2 regions of the Sulfuriferula sp. AH1 genome follow, and region 1 is predicted to be linked to the other one. Evidence: riboswitches for the same ligand, from Rfam matches in the RefSeq annotation. Region 1 holds a riboswitch; the other holds the start of a gene.
The links. Region 1 has a riboswitch for cyclic di-GMP ahead of CAP31_RS01615 (chemotaxis protein CheW). Riboswitches for the same ligand answer to the same signal wherever they lie in the genome.

Region 1 (15,899 bases):
TCGCGCGTACCGATCAGGATGATTTTCACCGCCACATCGACCGCCTCAGGCTCCAGCGACACTGCCGGATTCGGCGAATACAGCGTGCCCGGTTCCTCGATCTGCAAGCGCCCGCTACGCAGGAAGCGACGCAGTTTTTCCCATACCAGCGGATCGCCGAACAGGTCGCGTAGATGCAGCAACAGGAATCCGCCGTGCGCACGCAACAGGCTGCCGGCGCGGATACGGGAAAAATCCGTCATCAGCACGTCATTTTCGACCTGATATTCAATGCTGCCGAACAACGACCGAAACAGCGGGTTGTCTTCCACCAGAGCAGGCGCGCCACTCAGTTCGCTATTGTCCACCACCAGATTGACACGATAGGCCGCCATCGCTTCAGCCAGCTCGATCTGCACCGCCACATCTTCCGATCCATACAACTCCAGTTGATCGAGCACATCTTGCGCCAACGCATCGAGATAACGCCCCAGTTTTCCGGCATCCATGATCTGCTGCTTCATCGCAGCGCGTATCTGCTGCAGCTCATGCTCCAGCAAAGGCTTGATCAGATGCCGCTTGAACTGGCCCAGCGCTTCCTTGCCTGCGCGTTCCTTGGGCCGCACCTTGTCCAGAAAGCGCGCAATCTCGACGCGCAGCGCCTGCTCGTCGCGGTCGATCCCGGCTTTGCGCTCGGCCGGCAATGCCAGCATTTCCGCTTCGGTCACCGGCCGTCCCTCGGCATTAAGCAAGGTGAATATCATGCGCTCGTCCTCGCGATGCAGCGTGAAACGGCGCGCGGCAGCAAAAGCCGAAAGCTCGGCGTAGGCTACGGCCTCCTCGTCCTTGAATGACTTCTGCACACGCTCGCTTTCGGCCTTGAATTCGGGGCCGGCGAGACGGCGCGGGATCTCTGCCTGCAACACCTTTACCAGCTCCGCCATCATGTCGCGCAGCACCCGCCCCTGTCCGGCCGGCAGGCGCAAGGCGATAGGTTTTTCCGGCACATCGAAATGGTGCAGATAACATAAATCCGGCGGCGGCGAGCGCTTGGCCGCCGCCGCACGCATGGCTGCCTCCAGCAAGGAGGAACGCCCGCTGCCAACCTCGCCCAGCACGAATAAGTTATAACCCGGCTGATCCAGTGACAACCCGAAATGCGCGGCCTTCTCGGCGCGCTCCTGGCCTATCCACGGCAAAGCCTCGGTAACCAGCTCTACGGTATTGGCAAACCCCAGAAATGCGGGATCGAGTGTCAGACGGAGCTGTGACGGTAGCAGTTTGGCAAGCGGCATGGACGACTCAATGTGAAGGGATAACACCTATTTTCCCACGACTGGCCAAAAAATACAGATTAATGACACAGTCCGGTTTTGCGCGCTAATTACCAAGGGATAGCATAAACTCATCCAAAGGCACGGGCTTGCTGAACAGGTATCCTTGGAAAGCATAGCAACCGGACAGCTCGAGGAATTTGCATTGCGCATCATTTTCCACCCCTTCGGCGATCACATCCAGTCCGAGCACCTTGGCCATTGCGATGATGGTACGCACGATGGAGGCGTCATTGGGATCGCTGACTATGTCGCGAACAAATGATTGGTCAATCTTGATCTGATTCAACGGCAAACGCTTCAGGTATTGCAGCGAAGAATAACCGGTGCCGAAATCATCCATTGAGAATTTGACGCCCAGCATTTCTATCTGCCGCATTTTAATGATGGTATCTTCTATTTGTTCCAGCATTGCACTTTCGGTCAATTCCAGCTTCAGGCGCGAGGGTTGGGCACCCGTCTCCTGCAGCACACGTTCTACCTGGGCGACAAAATCAGCCTCGCGAAACTGCTTTGCGCTGACATTGACCGCCAGTGTCAGATCCCGGGCCAGCTCGCCACGTTGCCAGACTGCAAGTTGCACGCAGGCTGTTCGCAGCACCCATAGCCCTAATGGCAGGATGAGACCGGTCTCTTCGGCGAGCGGAATGAATTGCGCAGGAGATACCAGGCCGTGTTCCGGATGATCCCACCGCACCAATACCTCCGCCCCCAGCGGGCGGCGCAAGTTATCGACCTGAATCTGGTAATGCAGACGGAATTGCTGCTTTTCGAGCGCAAGATGCAATTCATCGACCAGTTCGGCACGCGCTTCGATAGCCAGCTGCATGGCCGAATCATAAAAACGGATCGCATTGCGGCCGCAGGTTTTGGCCTGATACATCGCAGTATGCGCGTAGCTGAGCAAATCCTCGGAGGTGTCCTGTTGCCCAAGAAACAGGACGATACCGATACTCGACGTGATATAGCATGAACGCTCATCGAACACATAAGGCTCACCCAGAGCGAAGCGTATCTTCTCGGCGACCATCTCGGCTATTGTCGCCGCCTGTTCGACATCGGCGCCGAGCGTCTCCAGTACGATCAGAAACTCATCACTCCCCAGACGCGATACGGTATCGCCTTTGCGCACGCAGAGCTGCAGTCTTCTCGCCACTTCGATAAGCAGCAAGTCGCCAACCACATGCCCCTTGGTATCGTTAAAGATTTTAAAATGATCGAGATCGACAAACAGCACTGCGCCATACGATCCAGTGCGCGAGCACGCTACAAGTACCTGGCTCAGGCGATCCGTCAGCAGACGACGGTTAGGCAGTTGCGTCAACGCATCATAAAATGTGAGCTGATGGATTTGATCCTCGGCATCCTTCAGATCGGTCACCTCATAGAACCAGCCCAGAATCGCCGGTTCATTCTGATATTCCAGCCTGAAATAGGAAGCCAGCACCCAGACCGGGCGATTACGGAAAATCTTCAGTTCGACCAGCCGATCAATCACCGGCAGCCCCTGCTCCAGTTGCAGGAGGATATCTTCGTAATCCTGCGGGTTGACGTAAAACTGTTTTGAATCCATGCCAATCACCTTGTCGCGCGCCAAGTTGATCGATTCGACATAACGCCGATTGGCAAATAAAACCCGGTGATTGGAATACGCTACAATTCGAACCGAAACGGGACACGTTTCGAGCATATAGCGGCATTGCACTTCATCGACATAATCCATTTTTGCTTAGAACTCTTCCCATTCCTCGTCACTGGCTGCTTTTGCTGCAATCATTTTTTGCGTTTGGGGCAACGATTTACCGGAGGTTCTGGGGGCAGAAGCCGCCGGCCGACCGCCGGCTATCGTTTTCATGGGCACGCGCGGCGGTTGAGCGCGGTGCTGTGTATCATTTAATTTGAACCGGTTGACCAGTTCCTCCAGATGCCCTGCCTGATCCTGCAGGGATTTGGCAGCGGCGGCGGCTTCCTCGACCAGCGCCGCATTCTGCTGGGTAGCTTCATCCATCTGGGTAACGGCCTGGTTGATTTCCTCGATACCCTGACTCTGCTCGCGGCTGGCAGCACTGATCTCGCTCATGATGTCGGTCACACGCTGTACGCTGGACACCACTTCGCTCATCGTCGTGCCGGCCTGCGCCGCCTGCTTGTTGCCTTGCTCGACCTTATCCACCGAATCGTCTATCAGCAGCTTGATCTCCTTGGCTGCCGCCGCACTGCGCTGGGCCAGGCTGCGCACTTCGGTGGCCACCACCGCAAAACCGCGTCCCTGTTCGCCTGCCCGTGCCGCCTCGACAGCGGCGTTGAGCGCGAGGATGTTGGTCTGGAAGGCGATGCCGTCGATAACGCCGATTATGTCGGCGATCTTGCGTGCCGAGTCGTTGATCGCACTCATGGTGTTAACGACATCGGACACTACGGCACCGCCCTTGCCGGCCACTTCGGAAGCGGTTTCAGCAAGCTGGTTTGCCTGACGGGCATTGTCGGCATTCTGTCTGACGGTACTGGTGAGCTCTTCCATCGCCGAGGCAGTTTCCTCCAGCGAGCTGGCCTGGGATTCGGTGCGATTGGAGAGGTCAAGGTTGCCGGCGGCGATCTGGCCTGACGCCGAGGCGATGGATTCGGTACCGTTACGAACTTCGCCGACGATATCGACCAGGCTCGCATTCATGTTTTTCAATGCCTGCAATAACCGGCCGAATTCATTGGCCGAGTCAATTTCGATTTGCTGGGTCAGGTCACCCGCAGCCACGTTACTGGCGACCTGTATCGCTTCTTCCAGCGGACGGGAGATGGCGCGGATCAGGAACATGCCGAAGAACGCTGCGAGCAATACGCCCAGCGCGATGGCGCTGATGGCGATGTATTTGCTCATGCTGTAAGCCTGCTGCGATTTGTCGTATTCCGCTTTGGCAATGTCGAGCTGGAGCTTGATCAGATTATTGACGTTCTCTCTTACCGGCTCGAAATCAGGACGCAATACCGTCACCGTAAGGCGTTTTGCTTCTTCTACATTATTATTCTTGAGAGCCGCCAATGCTGGCTGCAACCCTTCACTGAGAAATTTATTGCGCGCTTCATTCAGCTTGTCTGCCAATTTCTTCTCGTCAGGCGTTTGAGAAGTCGCCTGATAAGCGCTCCAGTTCTTGTCAACCAGATTGATAAATCCCTCCAGCTCGGCAATCCGTTTCCGGATATTGGCCTCGTCCGGTTCGATGATGGCATTGGCAATCGACAAGCGACTGCTTATCAGACCCCTGACCACTTTATCCAGTTGCCCGAGCGCAACCGTTCGGTCTTCATATACCGTTCTCAGGGATTCATTGGTAGAGGCCTGATTGTATAGCCCAAAACTGCCGATTGCGATCAGCAGCAGCGACAGGAAACCAATTACGCTTATCAGCAGCGTTTTAATTCTGATGTTCTTTAACATTTTCTTCCTTGTTTAAACCTGTTATACAACAGGATGGCGTCCTGTTTGCTAACCATTAGCTGCATTTGCATACACGTCGCACTGAACCATCGAGCTGCCAGAATTGCTCGAACCTGATTTCTATCCGGCGGCCATCTCGGCCAACAATCCCATTTCACTGCCAGACATCAATTTATCGATGTCGACGAGTATCAGCATGCGATCATCCACCGTCCCCAAACCGGTCAAGTAGGCGGTGTCCAGGACACTGGTCATCGCTGGCGCCGGCTTGATTTGTTCGGGGCTGAGTGTAATGACGTCAGACACGCTGTCTACCACCATCCCGACAACACGGCCGCCGATATTCAAAATGATCACGACGGTCAAATTATTATATTCGGCCTCACCCAGATTAAATTTAATGCGCATATCCACTATCGGGACGATCAGGCCGCGCAGATTAATGACACCTTTGATAAAATCCGGCGCATTGGCAATTCTCGTCGGGTTTTCATAACCGCGGATTTCCTGCACTTTCAGGATATCGATACCGTATTCTTCGTTGCTCAGCGTAAATGCCAGAAACTCGTAGCCCGCGGTATTCTGTGAGTCGCCATCGGCGTATATATTGTTTTGCATTGTCACCCCCTTACATCCAGCAAATCATGTTTCACAATCGATTGAATAAACCGATTTTTAAATGTTCGATTTATTCTGCTTATTAAAGATTCCTATGCCAGTCCCAAAATTCAGGGCGAAATCATCCATGATTATTTTTCTTAAAAAATACAGCGTGCAATAACTGCACGTCCGCCTCGCGAGCCAGAGGCAATACATCTTTGAATCAGGTCTTTGGGGGGAGCAACAGGTATTGGGGAATGCGGAAGTGGCGTACCTTGGTACACCTTCAGCAGTCTCGCTATCCTGGGGTCATACCCGTTAGACCGAAAACTTTGCGTCCCTGGCTTTCGCACAGGTTTGCCTTTATTATGTGATGTTCAACACATCGGCATGAATTCTACAGCAATCTTTTGCCAATTTGTAACAGAAAAATATTAAGAACCAGTATTTACTGTCAATATTTGGATAGAAATCAGTTTTTCGAGCTTGAATCCCAATTCATAAACCCGAATACTCTCTGTTTCTATATCCATTTCCTGGATTTAAAGAACAGATACATACCCACTCCGATCACCGCCATCAGCAGCATCGTGCCTTGCAAACCGTACGGCCAGTCCAGCTCGGGAAAGTTGCGAAAGTTCATTCCGAACACGCCAACAATGAAGGTGAGCGGTAAAAAGATACTGGAAAACAGCGTGAGCACTTTCATGATCTCATTGGTGCGATTGCTGATACTGGACAGGTACACATCCTGCATGCTCGACAGCATATCCCGGTAAGTGTCGATGCTGTCCGTCACACGGATCACATGGTCATGCAGGTCGCGCAGATACAGCTCGGTGCTTTCATGTATCAATGGCGATTCGGCGCGCTGCATGGAGGCGACCACGTCGCGCAGCGGCCATACGGATTTGCGCAGAAAGATCAGCTCCTGACGCAATTTGTGAATATTGCGCAAGGTGTCGGGCCTGGGGTTTTTAGCCAGCAGCGATTCCAGCGATTCTATCCGGTCGCCGATCTTGTCCAGCACATCGAAATAGCGGTCCACCACGGAATCCATCAACGCATAGGCGGTGTAATCCGCCTTTGATTTGCGGATGCGGCTCGCGTTTTTGCGTATGCGCTCGCGCAAGGAATCGAACATGTCGCCTGGCCGTTCCTGAAACGAGATGATGTAATTTTCGCCCAGTACCAGACTTAATTGTTCGATGACGATTTCGCTTTTACCGGCGTCAAAATCCAGCATTTTGAGCACAAGGAAAATGTATTCGCCGTAATCCTCATACTTGGGACGTTGATCGGTATGCAGAATATCTTCCAGCATCAGCGGATGAAAGCCCAATGCCTTGCCGAAAGCTTCCAGCACGCCTTGTACCTGTACATCATCGACATTGATCCAGGTCACCGTTTGCGCATTGGCAAACGATACGCATGCTGCAATATCGTCGACAACGCTTTCGGTCACATGCTGCTCATCGAAATCGAACAGCGTGATTTTCGCATCCTGCAGCGCAGGTTTATCCGCCGCATATATCAGTGTGCCAGGCGGCATGCCCGATTTATGTGCGTGCTTTTTATGTCGCATAGGAACACCCCAAGACCAGGATGAGCTATCCTAACATGGAGTTGCGCCAGAGTGCATGAGGCCCCCTGGCGCAAAAGGATCAGGCCGGACGCAATTAATCCTTGTAGGCTTCAATCGGCACATTGATCCTGATGTCGTCGCCGATAGCCGGCAGGTACGTCATCATGCCGTAGTCGGAACGCTTGAATATCGCGCTGACATCGCCCGCGCACAGCGGTTTCTTGTTCATCGGGTTAACCGCGCAGCGGAATCCGCTCACCGTGACATGCAGCGGCTTGGTCACGCCCAGCAAGGTAAATTCGCCATCTGCGCCCACGACCTTGTCACCGCTGAAGATCAGCTTGGTGGACTTGTAGGTCATGGTAGGGAATTTTTCAGGATGGAAGAAACCTTCGGAAACATGCTCGTTCCATTGCGGAAAGCCCATATCCAGCGATTTGGTATTGATGGTCAGATCCACGCTGCCGGTCTTGGCGGCCATATCCAGCGTCACTTTTCCGCTGGTCTCGTCAAAACGCCCGCGCTGGGTAGTGAATCCCAGGTGGCTCACTTCAAAAATCGGAAACGCATGATGCGGGTCTATGGTGTAACTGTCAGCAGCGGCATACGCGCTGCTCACCATCACTGCGGATAAAGATAAAACGATGAGACTGTGTTTCATGTCATGCTCCTTGAATTAAAAAATGAACAGTTGGCAGTGCTTGCTACTTCCCTGCACCGAGGGTGAAATGGAAACGGACTTGCACTTCATCGGCCACCACCGACGGATCGGCCCAGGCACCTTCGCCTATGCCGTATTGCGCGCGCGAGATGGGGATAGCGCCATCCAGCACCAGATTGAAGCCTGCCGGGGTGGCGGTGAACGGCACGACCACATCACGCGTCCGCCCCTTGATGGTGAGCTTGCCGGTCGCCTGATAACGGTTTCCACCCACTATCTTCAGGCTGCTGGAAACGAAAGTCGCTACTGGATAATCCTTGACGTCGAACCAGGATTTGCTCTTGATCTCGTCATTAGCCTCGCCGCTGCCGGTATCGATGCTGGCGAGCACCACATCAATCTGCGCCTTGCCTGTTTCCGGCCGGGCCGGATCAAAACTGATCTGGCTGGTGAATTTGCCGAAACCGCCATTGACCGCGACCCCCATCTGTTTGGAAACGAACGTCACGGCGCTTTTATTGGCGACCGGGGTGTTGAAAGTAGCCGCCGAGACTTGACCGGCTGCCGCAGCAAGCAACAATGCAGCGATTATTTTCATTTGCGTTCTCCTATCCAGGGCAACATGCGACCCAACGTACTGTCGCGCAGAATAAAATGGTGTTGCAGCGCAGCACCCGCATGCAGGATGACAAATCCCAGCAAAGTGTAATTAAGTATCTCATGCACTTCTTTCAGCTGCTGGCCGAGCGCCTTGTTCGCCGCAATCAGATCCGGCAGCGGCAACACGCCGAACAGCATGACCTGAAAACCCAGTGCCGAACTCATCAGCCAGCCTGACAGCGGTACTGCCAGCAGCAGACCGTACAATCCCAGATGCACCCAGTGCGCACTCAATTCCTGCCAGCGCGGCATACCCGCTACCATTGCCGGAGGCCGATGCGTCACGCGCCACAACACGCGCAGCAGCAGCAACGTCAAGACCACGATTCCGGTCCATTTGTGATAGGCATACAGCTGCAATTTATGCGGCGACAGCGGCAAATCACTCATGTACACCCCCAACGGAAAGTTCACCACGATCAGTGCCGCCATCAGCCAGTGCAATAGGATTGCGGTATGTGTATAACGCGTATTCATGCTGTCTCCTTTTTATCAGTAAACACACCCCCCAGGCGTTGCAGCATCAACTGCGTCTGCCTGATTTCTTCTGCGCTCAGTGTTGCAAGCGCCTCCTTCAGATATTGCACGTGCCGCGGAAAGATATCGGCAAACAGGGCTTCCCCCTTTTCCGTCAGCATCACAATCTGCCGGCGACCATCGTCAGGGTCGGCGATACGTCGCACCAGATCCTTTTCTGTCAGCCTGTCCACCACGCCAGTCAGCGTGCCTTTGGTAATCAGCGTCCTGCTGCCAAGGTCACTGAAACTCAGACCAGACGTATTTCCCAGTGTGGCAATGATGTCGAATTGACATGCAGTCAAGCCGAAGCCACGAATCTGCTGCAATGAATACGCTTCGAACGCCTGATAGCAGCTGGCCAGTTCGCGAATCAAGGATAAAACCGGAGTGTTGGGCATGGCATATATCACCTATTTAGTTCTTGTTAGTACAAATATAGTTCTAACAAGAACTAAATGCAAGCACCAAATTAAAAAATCTTATGTACTCATTATTGAGACCGTCGCAACGAATGAGCTGCAGCATGTCTGGCAGCAAATCGCTGTCGATGCTAACATCGACCCACTCCTTGCCTGTGATTAACCCCTGCCAACGCCGGTCATCGCCCTATGAGCAACGCCATGCCGTCCAGCCGACTACGCACCGTCGACATCATCGTCTATCCCGGCTTCAAAGCGCTGGAAGCCATAGGGCCGCTGAAGGTTTTCGACTACGCCAACAGCTGTTTGCAGCAGCGCAAGCTGAACGGCGGTTATGCAGTCACCATCGCTTCGACCCGCATCGGCATGATCCCGTCCGATACGCTGATGTCGTTACAGGCAACCAAAACGATCAGCATGCACGCATTACCGGATCTCGCGCTGATCGTCGGTTCGCCTGATATTGAACAGGCATTACAGGACTCGCCCGAAATCATCGCCTGGGTCGTACAGGCAGCATCCAGAATGCAGCAGCTGGCGGCTTTATGTACCGGCAGTTTCTTTCTGGCTGAAGGCGGCGCGCTCGATGGACGCCGCGCCACCACCCACTGGAGTTTTGCGGAACGCCTGCGCAAAAAATACCCCAGGATACAAGTCGATGCTGACGCCATCTTCATCCATGAAGGCAATATCTGGACTTCCGCCGGCGTCACTGCCGGCATGGATCTGGCGCTGGCGATCGTGGAAGAGGATTTTGGCCGCGAAATCGCGCTCGAAGTGGCGCGCGACCTGGTGATCTATCTGAAACGGCCGGGTGGCCAATCCCAGTTCAGCGTCCATCTTGCCAGCCAGATGACCACCCATCCCACCATCCGCGAATTGCAAAACTGGATCATGTCACATCTGGCCGAGGACCTGGGTATCTCCAGACTGGCAGCCCGCCTGGCGATGAGCGAACGCAATTTTGCCCGCGTGTTTCATCGCGAAACCGGCGAAAGCCCGGCAGAGTTTATTGAAGGCGCACGTTTTGAAGCAGCCCGACGGTTGCTGGAGGAAAATACCTCGCCGCTGAAAGTGATCGCGGTGCAGACCGGTTTTAGCACCGAAGAAAAAATGCGGCGGGTATTTCAGAAAAAGATAGGGGTAACGCCCAAGGTATACCGTGAGCGTTTCTCCACAACGACATAAACTACAGAATCAGGCTGTTAGCGCGCCTCACCATTCAGTTTTCGATAGTGAAACAGCAGATGCGTTTCGACAAAGGTGGAAATGAAGTAATAGCCGTGATCGTAACCAGCGTGCCTGCGCAGTTCCAGCGGTTGTTGTGCTTGCTGACAGGCGGCTTCGAATGCTTCAGGGAACAGCTGATCAAGCAGGAATTTGTCGCTTAAACCCTGATCGATCAGAATACCACCAGGAAATGGCGTCTTGCTGTTTGCCATCAGCGCACTGGCATCATACTGCAGCCAGTCCGCCTGCTCACTGCCCAGATAGGCGGAAAAAGCCTTTACTCCCCACGGGCACCGGCTCGGCGCACACACCGGCGCAAATGCCGATACTGTTTTGAACAGTGCCGGATTACGCAACGCCAGCACCAGCGCACCATGCCCGCCCATCGAATGCCCGGCAATGCCAATGCTGCCAGCCTGTACCGGAAATTCACGCACCATCAGCTCATGCAATTCCAGTATGTAACTGTACATGCGGTAATGCCGGTTCCACGGCGCTGCTGTCGCATCGACATAGAAACCCGCGCCGACACCCAGATCCCAGTTGTCGGTCTCGCCTGCCACATTGGCACCGCGCGGGCTGGTATCCGGCGCGATCAGCATCATGCCCAGCTGCGCGGCAACGCGCTGCGCGCCGGCCTTGATCATGAAGGTTTCTTCGCTACAGGTCAGCCCCGCCAGATAAAACAGCGCCGGCACTTTGCCTTGCTGCGCCTGCGGCGGCAGGAATACCGAAAACCGCATCGTCAAGCCGACAGCTACGGAATCGTGGCGATAGAAGCGTTGTACGCCGCCGAAACACGCATGCTCGCTGATCAGTTCCAGCATGACGCCCCCGCTCAATACAGCACCACGGAACGGATGGATTCACCGCTCTTCATCAAGTCGAACCCCTCGTTGATACGCTCCAGCGGCAGGGTATGCGTGATCAGGTCGTCGATATTCAGTTTGCCGTCCATGTACCAGTCGACGATCTTGGGCACATCGGTACGGCCGCGTGCACCGCCGAAGGCCGAGCCTTTCCATTCGCGACCGGTTACCAGCTGGAATGGACGGGTGCTGATTTCTTCGCCGGCGGCGGCAACGCCGATAATGAACGATTGACCCCAGCCCTTGTGACAGCATTCCAGTGCCTGACGCATGGTAGTGATATTGCCGATGCACTCGAATGAATAATCGGCACCGCCATCGGTCAGCTGCACGATATGATCAACGACATTGGCGATTTCATTCGGATTGACGAAATCGGTCATGCCGAACTTGCGTGCCATTTCGATGCGGCGCGGATTAATATCCACACCGATGATCTTGTTGGCACCGACCATCTTCGCCGCCTGGATCACGTTGAGACCAATGCCGCCCAGGCCGAACACCACCACATTAGCACCGGCTTCCACTTTGGCAGAGAACACCACTGCGCCGACACCGGTAGTAACGCCGCAACCAATGTAGCAGGCCTTGTCAAACGGCGCATCTTCGCGGATTTTGGCCAGCGCGATTTCCGGTACCACGATGTAATTGGAGAAGGTCGAGGTGCCCATGTAATGGAAAATCGGCTTGCCGTCGATAGAGAAGCGCGAAGTGCCGTCCGGCATCAGGCCGCGGCCCTGAGTAGAGCGGATAGCCTGGCACAGATTGGTCTTGCGCGACAGGCAGAATTTGCACTCGCGGCATTCCGGGGTATACAGCGGAATAACATGGTCGTCTTTTTTCAGCGACTTTACCCCCGGACCGACTTCGACCACGACACCCGCACCTTCGTGGCCGAGGATAGCCGGAAACAGGCCTTCCGGATCAGCGCCGGACAAGGTGTAATAATCAGTGTGACAGATGCCGGTAGCCTTGATTTCCACCAGCACTTCACCGGCTTTCGGTCCTTCGAGATCAACTTCTTCTATCGTCAGCGGCGCACCGGCTTTCCATGCAATTGCGGCTTTAGTTTTCATCAGTTCACTCCGGTAAATTCAAAAAATGTATTCTACTATCCGATAAAACAGATAAATGAACAGCATATGAATTTTGGCTGAATATGCCGCAATTTCGTCCGCATTTGCGTCCGGGCATTGCCGACAAGGCCGGTTGGATCAGTTTAGTTTGATATTCCGTTTAATCAATGTGCACCGGCAGATTCTGCCGCTTTGGGTGCCGCTTTAATGGGACGTGCCAGCCAGATCAGCACGATCAGCACGATGAACAATATTGCCGAGATCCACGCCAGATCATCCGCCGCCATAGTTGACGCCTGCTGCTCGATCAGACCGTTAATCCGCGCTAACGCCTGTTGTTCGCTCATACCCGTGTCCGTCAGCGTTTTGATCGCGGCCTGGGTCGCCGGGCTGGCGTAATTGATATGCTCCGCCAGCACGGCATGATGCGCGGCTGTCCGGTTACCCCAGACACTGGTAAAAATGGAAGCACCAAAACCGCCCGCCATGATGCGTGCAAAATTCGACAGACCCGATGCAGCCGGGATTTTATCCGGCGTTAGCCCGGAAAAAATCAGCGTCACCAGCGGCACGAAGAACGTTGCCATGGCGATACCCTGGATCAGCGACGGTATCATGATGGTGGCGAGATCGGTCTGCACCGTAAACTGCGAACGCATCCACACCACCAGCGCAAACACCACAAATGCCAGCGTCGCGAACCAGCGCGGATCGTACTTGCCGATATTCTTTCCCACCAGTGGCGACAGCATGATCGCCAGCAGGCCAACCGGTGCCAGCACCGCACCCGCCAGTGTGGCGGTATAGCCCATATCCTGCTGCAACCACAGCGGCAACATCACCACATTACCGAAAAATACGCCGTAAGCGATTGCCAGCGCCAGCGTTCCCGACCAGAAATTACGCCGGCGGAACAGACTCAGATCCACCACCGGATGCGCATCAGTCAACTCCCACACCAGAAAGAAACAGAAGCTGACTGCTGACACGATAGCCAGCGCGATGATCTGGCTGGAGTTAAACCAGTCCAGCTCATTACCTTTATCCAGCAGGATTTGCAGCGCGCCTACCCAGACAATGAGCAAGCCCAGCCCGACATAATCGATCGGCACCTTGCGTCGCGGCGTCTCCCGATGGCGATACAACGCCCAAGTAACGCCTGCCGCGAGCAGACCGATAGGGATGTTGATATAGAAAATCCACGGCCAGGAAATGTTATCGGTGATCCATCCGCCCAGCAGCGGCCCGGCTACCGGCGCCACCAGCGTAGTCATCGACCAGATGGTCAATGCCAGACCGGTTTTTTCCTTGGGATAACTGGACAGCAGCAACGACTGCGACAACGGGATCATCGGCCCCGCCACTGCGCCCTGGATTACCCGGAACACGATGAGCATGCCCAGGCTGGTGGACATGCCGCACAGCCAGGATGCGATCACAAACAATATGATGCTGGACACGAACAGCCGCACTGCACCAAAACGCTGCGTGAGAAATCCGGTCAGCGGTACCGCGATCGCATTCGCTACGGCAAACGAAGTAATCACCCAGGTGCCCTGACTGGTGCTCACGCCGAGGTCGCCGGACAGTGCCTGTATCGACACATTGGCGATCGATACGTCCAGCACGTTCATGAACGTCGCCAGTGCCAGCGCCATGCTGGCCAGCACCAGCATGAAGCCGTGCAACGGCGGCGGTGAAGCCGGCATGGACTGGGGAGGAATAGCCATACGCGTTCCTGCTAGAGTTTGACCACTTTTTGCGGATGCTCGCCCAGATTCGCGCTGATAATCTTGTCAATCAGCACATCCACAGCGCGGTTATTGCCTGCATAGACGCCGGTTTGCGATGCGATACCGCGCGATGCAGGATTTGCCAGTACGGGGCCGCCCTGCCGGGATAAATCCACGCTCGCTTCCATCGACATGCCCACACGCAACGGGTGCACCACGACTTCTTTGGCATCGAGCGCGATCCGCACCGGCACACGCTGCACCACCTTGATCCAGTTGCCGGTCGCATTCTGTGCCGGCAACAATGCGAATGCCGCACCCGTACCCGAACCGATGCCTGCGACACGGCCATGATATTCGACCTTGTCGCCATACACGTCCGCCGTCAGCGCTACCGGCTGGCCGATGCGGATACGCCGCAACTGCGCTTCCTTGTAATTGGCATCGACCCAGACCTGATTCAGCGGCACGATCGTCATCAGCGGCGCACCGATAGCCACGCGCTGCCCAAGCTGCACACTGCGCTTGCCGATATAGCCATCCACCGGCGCCAGGATCGACACGCGCTGCAGATCAAGATAGGCCTGCTGCACCTTTACCGCAGCTGCCAGCACCTTGGGATGATTGCGCACTGAAGTGCCGCCGGTCAGTGCCTGATTGGTCTGCAACTGCTCCCTGGCGTTAGTCATTGCGGCAGTATCGGCAGCGACCCGGCTATGCGCGGCTTCGACAGCGGTTTGCGCGTGCTGCAGCTCTTCCTGCGACACTGCGCCGGTTCCGGCCAGACGCTGTCTGCGCGCCAGATCGGCCTGCGCATTCGCCATATCCGCGCGCGCCTGTTCCAGCTCGGCCCGATGTTGCGCGATCGTTGCAGTCAGGCTGTTGTTGGCCGCATAGGTCGTGCGCACTTCGCGTACGGTCTGCGCGAGTTGCGCTTCCGCCTCACGCAATGCCACCTGCGCGTTGGTGTCATCCAGCCGCACCAGCACTTCTCCGGCCCGCACAGAGTCGGTCTCATTGACTGCGATGGCCACCACGGTGCCCGCCACCTGAGGGGTAAGCTGCACGATATCGGCAGCGACATAGGCATCGTCGCTGTATTCGAAATTACGATCATGCACGTACCAGTGGATGGCATAAGCCACTGCCGCTGCCAAAATCAGCATCGTCAGCACCAGCATCCATTTCTTGCGTGCAACGGAATTAGTGGCAGGCGCAGATGCGCCTGACTGGGGAGATTTTTGTTCGCTCATTTCGCTACCTTGGCTGCATTTTCAATCGCAGTTTTCGAAATTTTCATATCCTCTGGCGATGGGACATAACCTCCGCCCAGCGCCAGCATCAGCCCTGCATCCACGTCACAGAGCCGGGTTTGCAGATCGACCAGCGTACTGTGTTGCTGCATGACGGCATTTGCCGCGATCAGCACAGTCAGATAATTGGTCAATCCGTCCCGATACCGCGCCAGCGCGAGCTCATAGGCCGCATCCACCTGCGCCATTGCCGCCCTCTGTTCCTGCAGCTGGGTTTGCAGCATTTTCCATGACGACAGTTGATCCGCTGTCTCGCGCAACGCGCTCAACACCGTCGCGTTATAGCTTTCTATCGCCGCATCTGCCCGCGCGGTGCGCCCCTGCAATTGCCCGCGCAAACGCCCTGCATCGAATATCGGCAGACTGATGGCTGGTCCGGCACCGACCGTGCGGCTATCCGCTTGCAACCATTGCGCGAGACCGATCGCTTCAAAGCCCGCGAACGCGCTCAAATTGATATTGGGATAAAAATCCGCCCGCGCCTCGCG
Region 2 (15,899 bases), 620 kb from region 1:
GATCTGGAATACTTCCACTCCTACATTAGCAACGGCTTACCGATGAAAGCGTCGGTATTCCGTAAATAATTACAGCACTACGTAAAAAATAACGGCGAGGATAATATCCTTGCCGTTTTTTTATAGATGTACCGGCTAATTGTGGGTGATTAATACCATGTACTCACCAGCATTAAGCGCTAGAATCATTACCATAACAACAGCTCATTCACCCATTTAGAATTAAGGAGTTCCTTCGTATGATGAACCGCCGTGAATTTTTACAAATACTCGCCGTTGCCGCCGCTTCCGGCATGGCCATAGACAGCAAACAGGCGCTCGCCGGCAATGCGCCCTCCAGCTTCTATGACCTGCCGCAATTCGGCAACGTCTCGCTGATGCACATGACCGATTGCCATGCACAATTGCTGCCGATCTATTTCCGCGAACCGAACGTCAACATCGGCATCGGCAGTGCACTCGGTCAGCCACCGCATCTGGTAGGCGAATATTTGTTAAAACATTACGGCATTCGTCCGGGCACCCGTGAAGCGCATGCGTTTACTTACCTAGACTTCCAGGCCGCTGCGCGTACTTACGGCAAGGTCGGCGGCTTTGCCCACCTCAAAACGCTGGTCGACAAAACCCGCGCTTCCCGTCCCGGATCGCTGCTGCTGGATGGCGGCGACACCTGGCAGGGTTCAGCCACCTCGCTGTGGACCAACGCGCAAGACATGGTCGATGCCTGCAAATTGCTCGGCGTCGATGTCATGACCGGCCACTGGGAATTTACTTATGGCGCGGATCGCGTCAAGCACATTGTCGACAACGACTTCAAAAACAAGATCGACTTTGTCGCCCAGAACGTTACTACCAACGACTTCGGCGACCAGGTATTCAAGCCTTACACAATGAAAGTAGTCAATGGCGTGCAAGTCGCCATTATCGGCCAGTCCTTCCCTTATACCCCAATCGCCAACCCGCGTTACATGGTGCCCGACTGGACCTTCGGCATTCAGGACGAGAATATGCAGAAAATCGTCGACGAAACCCGTGCCAAAGGCGCACAAGTGGTGGTCGTGCTCTCGCATAACGGCATGGACGTAGACCTCAAGATGGCATCCCGCATCACCGGTATCGACGCAATTTTCGGCGGCCACACCCACGACGGCGTACCGCAGCCTACCCAGGTCAAGAATGCCAAAGGCACCACACTGGTTACCAATGCCGGCTCCAACGGCAAATTCCTCGGCGTCATGGATTTTGACGTGCGCGGCAAGAAAATAGTCGGCTGGAAATACCGCTTGCTTCCGGTATTCTCCAACCTGATCGCACCCGATGCAAAAATGGCCGCGTTCATCGAAAACGTGCGCGCCCCGTTTGCTTCCAAACTGAACGAAAAACTCGCCGTAACCGAAGACCTGCTCTACCGCCGCGGCAACTTCAACGGCACCTTCGACCAACTCATTCTGGATGCGCTGATGGCGGTTAAAGGCGCTGACGCAGCGTTCTCGCCCGGTTTCCGCTGGGGTACTACGCTGTTACCGGGCGATGTAATCACCATGGACAAACTCATGGACCAGACCGCAATTACCTATCCATCTACCACACTGACCGAAATGACAGGCGAAACCATCAAATCCATCATGGAAGACGTGTGCGACAACCTGTTCAACAGCGACCCGTATTATCAGCAAGGCGGCGACATGGTACGCGTCGGCGGCATCCAGTACACCGTCAATCCGAACAACAAGATAGGCAACCGCATCAGCAACATGACGCTGAAAGGCAAGCCTGTCGATGCCAGCCGCAAATACAAGGTTGCCGGCTGGGCTCCGGTCGGTGAAGGCGTTAGCGGCACCCCGATCTGGGATGTCGTTGCTACCTATTTGCGCGATATCAAGGTCGTCAAGCCGCGCCAGCTGAACATGCCTAAAGTCGTAGGCATCGGTAAAAATCCAGGTTACGTAGTTTAAAATATTGCGTTATACCCGATAGGCAAAAAGGTCACCACAAGTGGCCTTTTTGTTTATCAGGTGAATTTATTGCGTATCCGGGCTAAAATGCATGCTATTCAGTTTACATAGCCTCCCATCATGAAAAGTAGTGAAATTCGTCAACGTTTCCTCGATTTCTTTGCCCGCCACGGTCACACCATCGTTGCTTCCAGCCCGCTGGTTCCGGGCAACGACCCGACCCTGCTATTCACCAACGCAGGCATGGTGCAGTTCAAGGATGTGTTCCTCGGACGCGAGTCGCGCCCTTATGTGCGTGCGGCCAGCTCGCAGCGCTGCGTCCGTGCCGGCGGCAAACACAATGACCTGGAAAACGTCGGCTACACTGCTCGCCATCACACCTTCTTTGAAATGCTGGGCAATTTCAGCTTTGGCGACTATTTCAAACGCAATGCGATCCAGTTCGCCTGGGAGTTCCTCACCGTCGAACTCGGCATCCCGCAGGAAAAACTGTGGGTAACGGTTTACCATACCGACAACGAGGCCCACACCATGTGGACCACCGAGATCGGCGTGCCGGACGCACGCGTGATTCGCATAGGTGATAAAGCCAGCGGCGGTTCGGACAACTTCTGGCAAATGGGTGACACCGGCCCGTGCGGCCCCTGCACCGAGATATTCTACGACCACGGCCCCGATGTGGCTGGCGGCCCGCCCGGTTCACCCGATGAAGACGGCGACCGCTATATCGAAATCTGGAATCTGGTGTTCATGCAGTTCAACCGCGATGAAACCGGCACCCTGCACCCGTTGCCCAAACCTTCGGTTGATACCGGAATGGGACTGGAACGCATTTCAGCAGTGATGCAGCATGTGCATAGCAATTACGAGATCGACCTGTTCCAGGCGCTGATTCACGCTGCGGCCCGCGTCACCAGCACCAGCGATTTGGATAACAACTCGCTCAAAGTCATTGCCGACCACATCCGCGCCTGCGCATTTCTGATTACCGACGGCGTCATCCCCAGCAACGAAGGCCGCGGCTATGTGCTGCGCCGCGTTATCCGCCGGGCCATCCGCCACGGTTACAAACTCGGCCAGAAGCAGGCTTTCTTCCATCTGCTGGTCGCCGACCTTGCCAAGGCAATGGGCGCGGCCTATCCTGAACTGGTGGCCGCGCAAGACCGCGTCGCCCAGGTGCTCAAGCAGGAAGAAGAGCGCTTTGCCGAAACGCTGGAACACGGCATGGCGGTACTCGAGCAGGCAACCCCCGCCGGCAGCACTTTGCTGGATGGCGAGACTGCGTTCAAGCTCTATGATACCTATGGCTTTCCGCTGGATCTGACTGCCGACGTGGGCCGCGAACGCGGCTTCAGCGTCGACATGGCAGGGTTTGAAACCGCGATGGAAGCACAGCGTACCCGTGCTCGCGCTGCCAGCAAATTCACCATGCACAGCGGTCTTGCCTATCAGGGGCAAACCACGCTGTTCCAGGGTTACGACCACTTGAGCAGCGAAGCGCGCATATTGGCCATGTACGTCAATGGCAGCCCGGTCGACAGCATCAATGCCGGCGATGCAGCGGTGATCGTGCTCGACCAGACGCCGTTCTATGCGGAATCGGGCGGCCAGGCAGGCGACTGCGGCGAATTCACTACCGCCAGCGCCCGTTTCAAAACCGAAGACACCCAGAAAATCCAGGCCGACGTCTTCGGCCACAGCGGTGTCCTCGAACGCGGCAAATTGAGCGTTGGCGATCAGATACGCGCAACGGTCGATGCGGATAACCGCAGCCGCGCGGCTTACAATCATTCCGCCACCCATCTGCTGCATGCCGCATTGCGGCAAGTACTCGGTACCCACGTAACGCAGAAAGGCTCGCTGGTCGACGCCAATAAAACCCGTTTCGATTTCGCTCACGGCGAAGCGGTTACTCCCGAGCAACTGCAGCAGATCGAGAATCTGGTGAACCAGGAAATCCGGCACAATGTCGCCGTCGACACCCAGCTCATGCATTATGACGATGCCATCAAGCACGGCGCGATGGCACTTTTCGGCGAGAAATACAGCGATGAAGTGCGCGTCATCGCCATAGGCGATTTCTCCACGGAGCTGTGCGGCGGCACGCACGTAACCCGTACCGGCGATATCGGCCTGTTCAAGATCACTGCCGAATCCGGCGTGGCTGCAGGCATACGCCGCATCGAGGCGGTAACCGGCCCGGCAGCCGTCGCCTATATCCAGGCTCAGCAGCGTCAGATACTGGATGCAGCCGCACTGTTAAAAACGCCTGCGAATGAATTGCAGCAGAAAATCACACAAATCATGGATAACGTCAAGGCACTGGAAAAAGAGCTGGATCGCCTGAAATCAAAACTGGCAAGCACACAAGGCGATGATCTGGCGAATCAGGCCGTACGCATTGGCGACGTCAACGTTCTGGCAGCGCAGCTTGAAGGCGCCGATAACAGGATATTGCGCGAGACGCTGGATAAGCTCAAGGACAAGCTCGCGCCCTGCGTTATCGTACTGGCCAGCACCCAAGGCGAAAAAGTCAGCCTGATCGCAGGCGTATCTGCCGACCAGACCCAGCGCATCAAAGCCGGTGAGCTGGTGAATTTCGTTGCGCTGCAAGTAGGCGGCAAAGGCGGCGGGCGCGCCGATATGGCACAAGCTGGCGGAATCAGTCCTACACAATTGCCATCCGCACTTGCTTCTGTGGCACAATGGGTAAAGCAACAAATAGAATAAACCCAAATCAAACGCGCGCCGGGTAACAATACCGGCGCGCGTTAATTGAGGAGCAAACGTGCATCATGTTCAATATATTGTCTTTTCTGGACAAAGATAAAACACCGGCCGACCCGCTTGCCAATATGAAATCGGTGATGCGCTGGCTGAATGAGTTGCCGGTCGCAGACACCTTAGCTACCCATGCTCAAATTCTGAGCGCCCTGATACGTCTCCGCAATAATAACGGCGATTACGACACAGAAAAACTGGCCGTGCTGATGGCACTGGATGAATACGCGCGCCCCTTGCAGACACTGCTAAGCGAACAGTACCTGCGCAATACGCGCATGTCGACCGCGATGGAAGCCAAACTCTGGCAGGCCATTTATGCGTTTTATACCGAAATCAGCCTGGCTTATTACAGTTACATCAGCGTTAACATCGGCGACCCGACACAAACCAGAATAGCGCCTTTGGTGCCGCAATTGACGCTACGCGTACTCCATGATCTGGGCAATATCATCAAATGGCGATTTTTTCATTATGACCAGCCGGATGAAAAACTCTGGCGCATGCTGCACAAACTGTATCGCATAGCTGAAATCCAGGGATTCGTTAATCGCACCATCCCTTTGTATACCGGCACCGAATCCCGTTGTGTCGATCAATACGTGCGCGCCCTGCTGCTGACCCAGCTTCATCCCAGCGCGTTACCGGCAAGACAAATCGAAATGGCAGACAGCTGGCTACTGAAATGGGTACGTCTGGTCCAACTGGACAAGTCCCCAAAACCGGCACAACACCATTTCTATGTAGACCTCGCCAGACCTGCCGGTGCCTCCGTTGTTACCGAACAGCCTTATCCCGATAGCTGCCTGTGCTGGGACGCTTCGACCTTGCTGGGCGAACTGCGGCGTACACGGGACGAATTACTCGCCAGCCCTGACCGCGCCCAGTCAGGTGCTGACATGCGCCAGCCTGAATATCTCAAAATGCTGGATTACGTCGAATTGCAATGGAACCCGGCCAACCTGGGCAAATTGCGCAAAAGCCCGCGCATCGCAGCCAGGAAAACACTCTGCGTTGTGCATGGTTTCAATACGATTTGCAGCATCGTCAAGAACAGTGCGCCAGATACCGAACAGGTACTGGAATATGATGCCGATATCAAATATGCCGAAATGGTCGATATCCAGCTCTACGGTTTTATTACCGAAGCCACCCGTACCAGGCAACACCAATCCGTACCCAAACCCAGTTTGTCCGAGACCCCGTGTGAAAACTGGGGCATGGAGGATGAAAGCAGCGAAGGCTATCGTGCCAGCATTCCGGCAGAAAAAAACGACTGGCTGCGCCTAAGTCGTCTGGTCGGGATAAAAGTCGAGAAGGAACAGCACTGGAAGGTAGCGGTAGTGCGGCGCCTATTCCGGGGGGCGGGAAGCGGAACCCAGGTCGGCATGGAAGTACTCGGCCAGCATCCTGTACTGCTCATGTTCCAGCCGCTCAATACCAATCTTGCGCTGGCAACCAAAACCGAACAAACCCTTAACGCCGAATTATCCATAGCCGTATTATTGACAGGCCCAATTCACAACGGGCAGCTCACGCTCATCATGGATAGCGCCGAATACACCGGAAACAAGCTGTTCAAGGTCACCATCGGCCAGAATCCGAGCATAGTAAAACTAGGGCGCATGCTGGAGAAAGGCGATGCCTGGATACATGTGCAGGCCACCATATCGTAAACAATCGCTGTAGAAACACGTTCAAGCGCCGCAACCATCACCGCCACGCAACAACGCTTGTACATTGATGCAAACCTAATTACTGCGCCCTTGCAATTTCCCGATCAGACGCTCGACCGCACGCTCAGTAAGCGAGCTGGTCTTGATTATGCGCGCTTCACCGCCGCGCAAACGCGCAGCCAGCCTGGGTAATGTCGTGGTGATCGCATCCAGCCCCTGGTTATTGGTAAACAAGTAAATTCCGCGCAACGAACTCACCCAGGACAGACGTGCAGTGCGACTGCTGCCATCCGCATTTACGAATTCCAGCCACATGCCTTTTTTCAGCGCGCGCGCCTGCTCGGTGTACTCATCCTCCTCCAGCGCATCTGCCGGATCGGCTGGAAAATCGAAATGCTCGGTAATCGCATCGATGGATTCGATCGTCGGCAAAGTCGGCATTTCCATACTTGACTGCTGCGTGATCGCCGCACGCATATCGACATCCGTTCCCGGCGGGGTTTTTGCCCGCAAGCCTGCCTTAACCGCTACCGCATGGCAAGCGACCAGCCCGGAGAATATCGCTTCGCGCCGCGACGGCTCGACCTGAATCAGATTCATGCCGTCGCGCAACTGCTTTAGCAATTCCGGCAACATGGATACCAGCGTCAATCGATCCTCGGTATTCAGCTTGGGCGTCACGCTCCATAACAAATCCCGCATGGTCTTGAGGCTGGATTGCCATGCGGGATTCTGCGCGCCCTCCTGCGTATAAACATGCTGCAATACTTGCTGCCATATCGTACGCACAAATTCGACAATCGATTCCGGCAATTCCTGATCGGCGATGGCCTTATTGATTTCATCCTGCACGATGACCTGAGCGACTTGCGCGCGTTCGGCGGTCTCTATTATCTGTGCAGATTCATCAACCGCCGTCTGCACATCGCCTTCATGGCTGGCGACGAACAACTGCAAATCATTCAGCAATGTTTCAAAAACAGCGGCATCCTCGGTAAAATCGTTCAACACCGATTGCACGATCTCATCGATTTTAGCGTATAGCGCAATATTATATGTACCCGCATCGGTCCATCCTACCGAAACACTGGCTATCTCATCCAGCAAACGCCGCGCCGGGTGAGATTTCCTGGAGAAAAACTGCTGATCCAGCATCGCGACTTTTAACACCGGTATCTGCAGCCGACCGATCAGCGCCTTCAGCGCAGCCGGAATATTCTCGTCATCGAACACATAATCAAACAGCATGGCGACGATATCGATCGTCAAGCTATCGGCATGATTGTCGACTTGCACCAGCCCTGCATCACGAATATCGCGCAGCACATTGGTGGTACCTGCCTGAATTAATGCAGGATCAAACGATGTCGCCACATTGCCCACAATCTGCCCGCGCTGCAACAGCGTGAGCGCCGTGATCTGACCAGGGTTAACGGCTTGTTGGCCAAGCTGTAACGAACCGGGCTGCGTCGACCCTCCGCCGGCTATGGGTGTAGAAGCCCAGGCGGCCCCGGTCGACTGCATCTGCTGGCCCAGCAACTGCTGCAGCAATGCAAACACATCCATGCCATCTGTCGCCGACTCACCGGAACCGGCTACCGCCTGCGCTGCAGCAGGACTGGGTTTGCCGGTATTGCGGCTGCGTTCACGCGCCCCGGTCATCCCTACTTTTATTGACGGCAACACACCCTTTTCAGCCAGAAACTGATTTATGCCCTGGTAAATCCCCGGCAATACCGGCGCAATGTGCGCATCGAACTGCTGCAACAGAATCAATCTGACTTTAGGGTCGGCATCCAGCATCTTGCAAGCTGCCAGAAATGACTCGCATAAGTCTTTTGGCGCAAAAGGATTCGTTTCGGCTTTCGCATGCTGATGCAGCAATGCGGCCACGCGCTGTTCAAGTGCCGCCAGCTCTTCGACCGCATTGACCTGCATACGGGAAGCGGATTTGCTGACCACCAGCGTTTCTTCGAACGCCTCCTCGTCAACCAATGACAGATTCAGGTCGAATGCACCATTCTGGTTTCCGGGTTCGGCTACGATACCGCCACGTACCTGGGCATCGAATTTCGTCAGGAACTGATCCTGCAATGCAGCACTCAGCGATTCATTGCGATTACGCAACAAGCTCTGCGTCTGATAATACAGGTTGCGGGTTTCCAGAATGGGGGAACGATCGGCAAGCGCCAGCAAATCATCTTCGACCTGATCGCGCTTGTCGTTCCACACACGATCGATTTCTGTGATCATGCGGTTACGGCACTCATTGAGCAAGGCAAGCACTTCGGCAGGGCTCATGATATTCCGGGCTTTATCAAACTGCGATAGGCTAACAACATTGCGCTGGCTATTTTCTATCATGTTGATCTCCTCGCCCACCAACAGAACAGGCGACATTTACCGAGTATTCTTCGGCTTATTTAATAAGGGAGTAAGCCCCCATTTGGCAATCCCGCTGTCATGGTGTCGCCACTTTAGACCGGAAATTTTGCGTCGCCACCTTTCGATGGGTTTGCCAGTTTCAAATGCTTGGCTCGATAACAATAAAGAAACAGCCAACACGAGCATTTATTCTAGTCGAAAATGCTGATTTTGTGAGTTTTTTGATCTGGAGCGGGTGATGGGAATCGAACCCACGCTATCTGCTTGGGAAGCAGAAGTTCTACCATTGAACTACACCCGCAGGATGCGCAATTTTACGACGGTTCCCGTTATTACTCAACAAGGAAGTATTGCAGTATCATAAATAACGTCATTGTCCATATAGTCAATGTCGCAGCTGGCCGGTCAAGTCCATCATGAATGATCATGCCTCCTCTGCAGCAAGCAAACAGAATCCGTTATGGCATGAGATGGCGGCAACAGCGGTCGCGCATGAATTCGCCATCCAGCCTCAAACCGGACTGTCCTCCACAGAAGCGGCTATATGCCTTTATGTGCCGGTGTTGCAGTCCATCTTCAAGACCGAAGCGCTCATCCTGCCTGAGCTGACCTTGTGTACAAGCACTATCGCGGTAGTGTTTTTTGCCAAGGAAATAGAGAAAAGGCTGGTACGCCACGGCAAGCTCTACCAAAACGGACGGCATGCAATGACACTGAACAGGCCATTTGCTTGCTTTCAGCCATGGCAACAGCCCTGCTGTGATAAAATGACGCAGATATTGTAAGCGCATAAACGAGGTATTCCGGTGATCGAACTTTCTGTCAATGGCACAATCAGGCAGTTGCACACGGCAACTAACGTCGCCGAACTCATCATTGAGCTGGATCTGGTTGGCAAACGCATCGCGATAGAACGCAATGGCGAAATCGTACCGCGCAGTTTATTCGCAAGCACCCCCCTTCACTCCGGCGACCAGCTCGAAATCGTGGTCGCAGTAGGCGGCGGTTAAGCCCGCCCACAACAATTAAGGCACTTTATGGACAAGCTAATTATCGCTGACAAAAGCTATGATTCAAGGCTGCTGATAGGCACCGGCAAATACAAGGATTTCGACGAAACCCGGCTCGCGGTGGAAGCCAGCGGCGCAGAGATCGTCACCGTGGCGATACGCCGCACCAATATCGGGCAGGATGCGGGCCAGCCCAGTCTGCTCGACGCCCTGCCCCCCAGCCGCTACACCTACCTGCCCAATACCGCGGGTTGTTATAGCGCTGAGGATGCGGTGCGCACCTTACGCCTGGCACGCGAACTGCTGGACGGACATGATCTGGTGAAACTGGAAGTGCTGGGCGATCCGAAAAGCCTGTACCCCAACGTCGTGGAAACCATCAAGGCCGCCGAGATCCTGGTCAGGGAAGACTTCAAGGTCATGGTCTACACCTCGGACGATCCGATTATCGCTAAACAGTTTGAAGCCATGGGCTGCGTCGCGGTGATGCCGCTGGCCTCGCTGATCGGCTCGGGCATGGGCATCCTGAACCCGTGGAACCTGCAGATCATCATCAACGAATTGCAGGTGCCGGTGATCGTCGATGCCGGCGTGGGCACCGCCAGCGATGCCGCGATTGCGATGGAACTGGGCTGCGCCGGGGTATTGATGAATACCGCCATCGCCGGTGCGCAACATCCGGTATTGATGGCCAGCGCGATGAAAAAAGCCGTGCAGGCCGGACGCGAGGCCTATCTGGCCGGACGCATGCCGAAAAAAATCTATACCGCCAGTCCGTCTTCGCCCACCAGCGGCGTGATCGGTTCGTGAATGACCGAGCCAACGGATAAACCCAGTCCGGTCGGCCGCCCCATTCGCAGCTTCGTGTTGCGCCAGGGGCGCATGTCGGTCGCACAACAACGTGCCCACGACCAGCTGCAAGCGGTGCACGGCATTCCTTACACAGCGCAGACGCTGGATCTGACCGCGACTTTCAGTCGCAGTGCGCCGAAGATACTGGAAATCGGTTTCGGCATGGGTGACGCCACTGCCGCCATCGCTGCTGCCCACCCGGAAAACGACTATCTCGGCATCGAAGTACACGGTCCCGGCGTCGGCAGCCTGCTCAACCAGATCGAGCAGCGCGGCCTCACCAATCTGCGCATCGTGCAGCACGATGCGGTCGAAGTGCTGAACAACATGATTACCGACCGCAGCCTGGCGGGCGTGCATATTTTCTTCCCCGATCCCTGGCACAAGAAGCGCCACCACAAGCGTCGCCTGATCAAACCGGAATTCGTCGCGCTGATTACCCGCAAGCTGGCACCCGGCGGCTACCTGCACTGCGCCACCGACTGGGAAGATTATGCCACGCAGATCCTGCAGGTATTGTCGGCCCAGCCGGCGCTCGCCAACACCGCAGTCGATTACGCCCCGCGGCCGGCTTACCGGCCATTGACCAAGTTCGAACAGCGCGGCATCCGCCTCGGCCACGGCGTCTGGGATATCGTATTCAAAAAAATCGAATAAATGCTGTTTAATATCCCTGTCGAATTCCTGCTGTTTGCCGGCACCCTGCTGGGTGTCGCCATCTGGCACGAACGCAATCTGCAGATCGCGATCGGCGGCCTGCTCAGCATCATCGGCTATAAATCATGGTCGCAGCATTATGCATTGCTGCCGCACTTGACCCATGAAGCGCCGCTGGTACTGAATCTGCTGGGCCTGCTGCTCGGTTTTGCAATTCTTGCCAAGCATTTCGAGGAATCAGGACTGCCCGACTTGTTGCCGCGTTATCTGCCTGACGACTGGAAAGGCGGCTGGTTGCTACTCATCATGATCGCGGTGATTTCCAGCTTCCTGGATAACATCGCTGCTGCTATCCTCGGTGGCGTGGTTGCGCGTCATGTGTTTTCCGGGCGTGTCAGCGTCGGTTATCTCGCGGCCATCGTCGCTGCCAGCAATGCCGGCGGCGCGGGCTCGGTCGTCGGCGACACCACCACGACCATGATGTGGATCGCGGGGGTGCCTGCGCTGCGGGTGACCAATGCCTTCATCGCTTCTGCCGTGGCCATGACCGTGGCCGGCATCTTCGCCAGCCGTGCACAGCAGCGTTATCAACCCATCCGCAAGGATCCGCCTGCCGGCAATGCACTGGACGGTATCGAACTGGGCATCGTCGGCAGCGTGATCGTGACTCGACTGGTCACTGTCGCGTTGATCATAGGCGGGGCAGCCGCAAGCAATATCCTGCTGAATTTCCCCGCAGCGGGGGCATGGCTGGCGATATTGATCGGCGCCTGGTTCCATCCCGTTCCCTGGCGCGAGGCGCGCAACGCGTTCGCTGGTGCGATATTCCTGATTGCGCTGGTGCTGGCGGCATCGCTGATGCCAGTGGCTGCATTACCTGACGCCAGCTGGCACACAACACTGGGATTGGGCTTCGTCAGCGCTGTATTCGACAATATCCCGCTCACCGCGCTGGCTTTGACGCAAGGCGGCTATGACTGGGGTTTGCTGGCTTTTGCCGTCGGCTATGGCGGCTCCATGATCTGGTTCGGCTCCTCCGCCGGCGTCGCGATCGCCAGTCGCTTCCCCGAAGCCAGAAACACCGGATTGTGGCTCAAACAGGGCTGGTTTGTGCCGGTGGGATACATGCTCGGCTACATCACTTTATTTCTGCTGTTAGGCTGGCACCCTGACAGTTTGCCAGCCCGTTAACCCCGAAGATCGTTCGGAGAGCTCAGACTAAGCCACTACCTGTAACGCACTAACCAGATCAGGCTGCAAGTTTTCCTGCCCCAGCATCACATCAACGCCCGCCCAGACCAGTTTTTTTTGTACGCGCTCGTTGGCCTCGCACACGATCACCCGCGCACCGCGTTTCTGAAACAGCTTGATGGTCGCCTTCAACGAATGGATACCCGTTGCATCAATAAACGGCACGCGCCCAAGACGCACGATCAGCACTCGCACATCCGCGTTCAGACTCGCCAGCGTGCGTTCGAAACTCTCTGCCGCACCGAAGAAAAACGGCCCGTCGATAGAATAGATTTGCACCCCTTTCGGCAACCCTACCGGACAGAATTCCGCCAGATCGGCCTCACTGTCGCCGGTGATCTTTATCGATTCGGTCATCTGTTTCATGAACAGCAAGGCTGCCAGCAGCACCCCTACGTTCACCGCAATCACCAGATCGGTAAACACCGTGAGTGTAAAAGTAATGAGCAACAGCACCCGGTCGTTTTTAGGTGCATGGGTGAGGATGTCCCGGAAATGATGCGCCTCGCTCATATTCCAAGCAACCACGAACAGGATCGCAGCCAGCACCGCCAGAGGGATGTACGCTGCCCACGGCGCGAACACCAGCACGATCAGCACCAGTGTCAGCGCATGTATGATTCCTGCCAGCGGACTGTTGCCGCCATTGCGGATATTGGTGGCCGTGCGCGCAATAGCGCCGGTCGCCGCAAATCCGCCGAACAACGGCGACAGGATATTGGCTGCACCCTGCCCGATCAGCTCCTGATTGGAATCATGACGCGTACCGGTCATGCCGTCGGCCACCACGGCCGACAGCAGCGACTCTATCGCGCCGAGCAGCGCGATGGTAAATGCCGGACCGATCAGCTCGACGATGCGCGAGAACGTCACTTCCGGCACATGGAACGACGGCAGACTGTCCGGAATGCCGCCAAAGGCGGAACCCAACGTGGCAACACCATCGAACTGTGCGTAATACTGGATCAGCGTCACCGCCACCATTGCAATCAGGGGTGCCGGGATGCGCTTGATGAACTTCGGCGCGACAACACAGATCACCAGCCCCAGCGCCGCCAGCAAGGTCGTTGCCGGATGCAGGGTCGGCAACGCGGCAAGCAGGTACATGAGTTTTTCATGGAAATGCAGGCCGGTTGCCGCCGGTTGCAGACCAAAAAAATCCTTCCACTCCCCTACCCAGATCAGCACCGCAATACCGGCAGTGAATCCGGTGATGACCGGCATCGGAATAAAGCGGATGATCGCGCCCAGCTTGCTGAATCCCATCACCATCAGCATCACCCCGGCCATCAGCGTCGCGATCTGCAACCCGTCAAAACCGTGCTTGGCGGTAATCGCCGCGAGGATGACGATAAACGCCCCGGTAGGGCCGGAGATCTGCACGCGACTGCCGCCCAGCACTGCGGCAAAGAAGCCGGCAACGATCGCGGTATATATCCCTTGCTCCGGCTTGGCGCCGCTGGCGATCGCGAAAGCCATCGCCAGCGGCAGCGCCACGATGCCGACGATGACCCCTGACAGCAGATTGCTGACCAAATCACGCCGGTTGAACAAACCGGCACGTCGGGCTTCCAGTAAAGCGATCATGCATGCTCCAGTGCTAAATACCAAGGCTGAAAAACAAACAGCCGCCTATTCAATGGTGAATAAGGCGGCTGTAAGGAATCCGTTTCATTTTTTCCTGAATGGACGATTCCATGCAGACTAGCAAATCAGAATTCGTTCTGCAACTTCTTGTAGCCTTTCACCAGATTGATATTGGTTTGTGCGACGTCTTCGGAAAAATCCTTTTCGCTGAAACCCACTTGCCTGATCAGCGTCAGATCGGAATCGGCATGAATATTGGTGGTTGACGGAATATGGAAGCCGTCAGGCAATTCCACGCCTTCAACCACTGAGTTATGCCGCACCACGCAGCGCTTGCCCACGACGCAGTTAAACAGCACGGAGTTGAAACCGATAAAGACGTCATCGCCCACTACGCACGGACCGTGCACGATGGAACGATGCGCGATAGAGGTATGCTCGCCAATCTGGACGCGTGCGCCGGATTTGGAATGAATGACGACGCCGTCCTGAATGTTGGAATTGGCACCGATCACTATCGGCTCCATCGAGCCGCTGTCGTCAACTTCATCAGCGCGGATAACGGCGTATGGGCCGATAAACACATTCTCGCCGATAAAGACCTTGCCGCAGATAATGGCAGTCGGATCCACAAAAGCCGATTCATGTATGACCGGCAAATCACCACTGGGATTTTTACGTATCATTTGCGAAGCTCACCATTAGGTAAAGAAATATTGCATGGCGCAAAAATGCGCGCCTGACACTTGCGACAAATTTCGCTGTCCAGCCTGGGATAAATCGTATCGATCGGATGCGTCTTGGCAGAGAACAGATTCTCCTCGCCGATATCCCGCATGTAATTGCCTTTAATCAGCAAATCCCGCACGCTGTTCTGCATCCTGTAAAAATACAGCCCGCCGCCAATTTTCTTGCGACGGCGCGCTTCCTGCACCAGCATTTCCGCGCCGGCGATATCGATGAAGTTCATCCCGCTCGATGCCAGCAACACATGTTTTTGGTCGGGGTTGGATTCGTCCACGTCCTGCAGCACCTGCTGCACGTGATTCACTGCGCCGAAGAATACCGAACCCTGCATGCGCAGTATCTTCATTTGCGGGCATTCAGGCTTATTTTCAGCAGGTACATAATGATAGCTGCCCGGCTCGCTATCCGGCACCACCGCGATCACGGCAGGGCGCGAGGTACGGTACAGGTACAGCATCAGGGACAGAATAATACCGAAGAAAATTCCCTTTTCCAAATCAATCAGCGTGCCGATCAGCGTCACCATCAGGATGGCCGTCTCCTGCCTGCTGGTGTGCAGGATCGAATGGATATGATGGAAGTCGATCAGGCCATATGCAACCAGGAATAATATCCCTGCCATCGCGGCCGTCGGCAAATAGGCTGCCAGCGAAGCCACCGCCATCAGGATCACCACCAGGAACACCGATGAATAGACGGCGGCCAAAGGTGTTTTCGCGCCGGCTGCGTAATTCACGCCGCTACGATTGAAGGAGCCGCTGGATGGATAGCTGGAGAAGAAACTGCCGAAAATATTGGACAAGCCCTGACCGATAAACTCCTGATTACCGTCGATACGCTGTTCGGATTTCACTGCAATGGCGCGGGAAATGGACACGGCCTCGGTCAACGCCAGCATGGTCACGATCAGTGCCGGGAACAGCACCTGCTGAATCGCCGACAGCGACAAGTCCGGATGAGTCAGCGGCGGCAAATGCGCCGCCAGCGCGCCTACGGTT

Region 2: it holds a riboswitch for cyclic di-GMP, as region 1 does, so the genes downstream of both, CAP31_RS12840 (DUF1631 domain-containing protein) here and CAP31_RS01615 (chemotaxis protein CheW) in region 1, are expected to answer to the same signal.

Annotation. Positions count from the first base shown of each region.
Region 1 covers NZ_CP021138.1:293,355-309,253, reverse strand. Annotated here, with positions in the region: gene CAP31_RS01630 (Lon protease family protein) at 1-1,274, opposite strand, end outside; gene CAP31_RS01625 (bifunctional diguanylate cyclase/phosphodiesterase) at 1,360-3,036, opposite strand; gene CAP31_RS01620 (methyl-accepting chemotaxis protein) at 3,043-4,746, opposite strand; gene CAP31_RS01615 (chemotaxis protein CheW) at 4,867-5,364, opposite strand; cyclic di-GMP riboswitch class I at 5,632-5,718, opposite strand; gene corA (magnesium/cobalt transporter CorA) at 5,870-6,931, opposite strand; gene CAP31_RS01605 (YceI family protein) at 7,026-7,592, opposite strand; gene CAP31_RS01600 (YceI family protein) at 7,636-8,190, opposite strand; gene CAP31_RS01595 (cytochrome b) at 8,187-8,729, opposite strand; gene CAP31_RS01590 (MarR family winged helix-turn-helix transcriptional regulator) at 8,726-9,169, opposite strand; gene CAP31_RS01580 (GlxA family transcriptional regulator) at 9,392-10,378, shown strand; gene fghA (S-formylglutathione hydrolase) at 10,396-11,244, opposite strand; gene CAP31_RS01570 (S-(hydroxymethyl)glutathione dehydrogenase/class III alcohol dehydrogenase) at 11,259-12,365, opposite strand; gene CAP31_RS01565 (DHA2 family efflux MFS transporter permease subunit) at 12,530-14,095, opposite strand; gene CAP31_RS01560 (HlyD family efflux transporter periplasmic adaptor subunit) at 14,107-15,351, opposite strand; gene CAP31_RS01555 (efflux transporter outer membrane subunit) at 15,348-15,899, opposite strand, start outside.
Region 2 covers NZ_CP021138.1:2,545,555-2,561,453, forward strand. Annotated here, with positions in the region: gene soxA (sulfur oxidation c-type cytochrome SoxA) at 1-69, shown strand, start outside; gene soxB (thiosulfohydrolase SoxB) at 240-1,955, shown strand; gene alaS (alanine--tRNA ligase) at 2,076-4,685, shown strand; gene CAP31_RS12835 (hypothetical protein) at 4,751-6,412, shown strand; gene CAP31_RS12840 (DUF1631 domain-containing protein) at 6,488-8,812, opposite strand; cyclic di-GMP riboswitch class I at 8,858-8,942, opposite strand; tRNA gene CAP31_RS12845 (tRNA-Gly) at 9,025-9,098, opposite strand; gene CAP31_RS12850 (hypothetical protein) at 9,214-9,582, shown strand; gene thiS (sulfur carrier protein ThiS) at 9,604-9,807, shown strand; gene CAP31_RS12860 (thiazole synthase) at 9,835-10,617, shown strand; gene trmB (tRNA (guanosine(46)-N7)-methyltransferase TrmB) at 10,618-11,316, shown strand; gene CAP31_RS12870 (citrate transporter) at 11,317-12,507, shown strand; gene CAP31_RS12875 (SulP family inorganic anion transporter) at 12,535-14,154, opposite strand; gene CAP31_RS12880 (carbonate dehydratase) at 14,280-14,840, opposite strand; gene CAP31_RS12885 (SulP family inorganic anion transporter) at 14,837-15,899, opposite strand, start outside.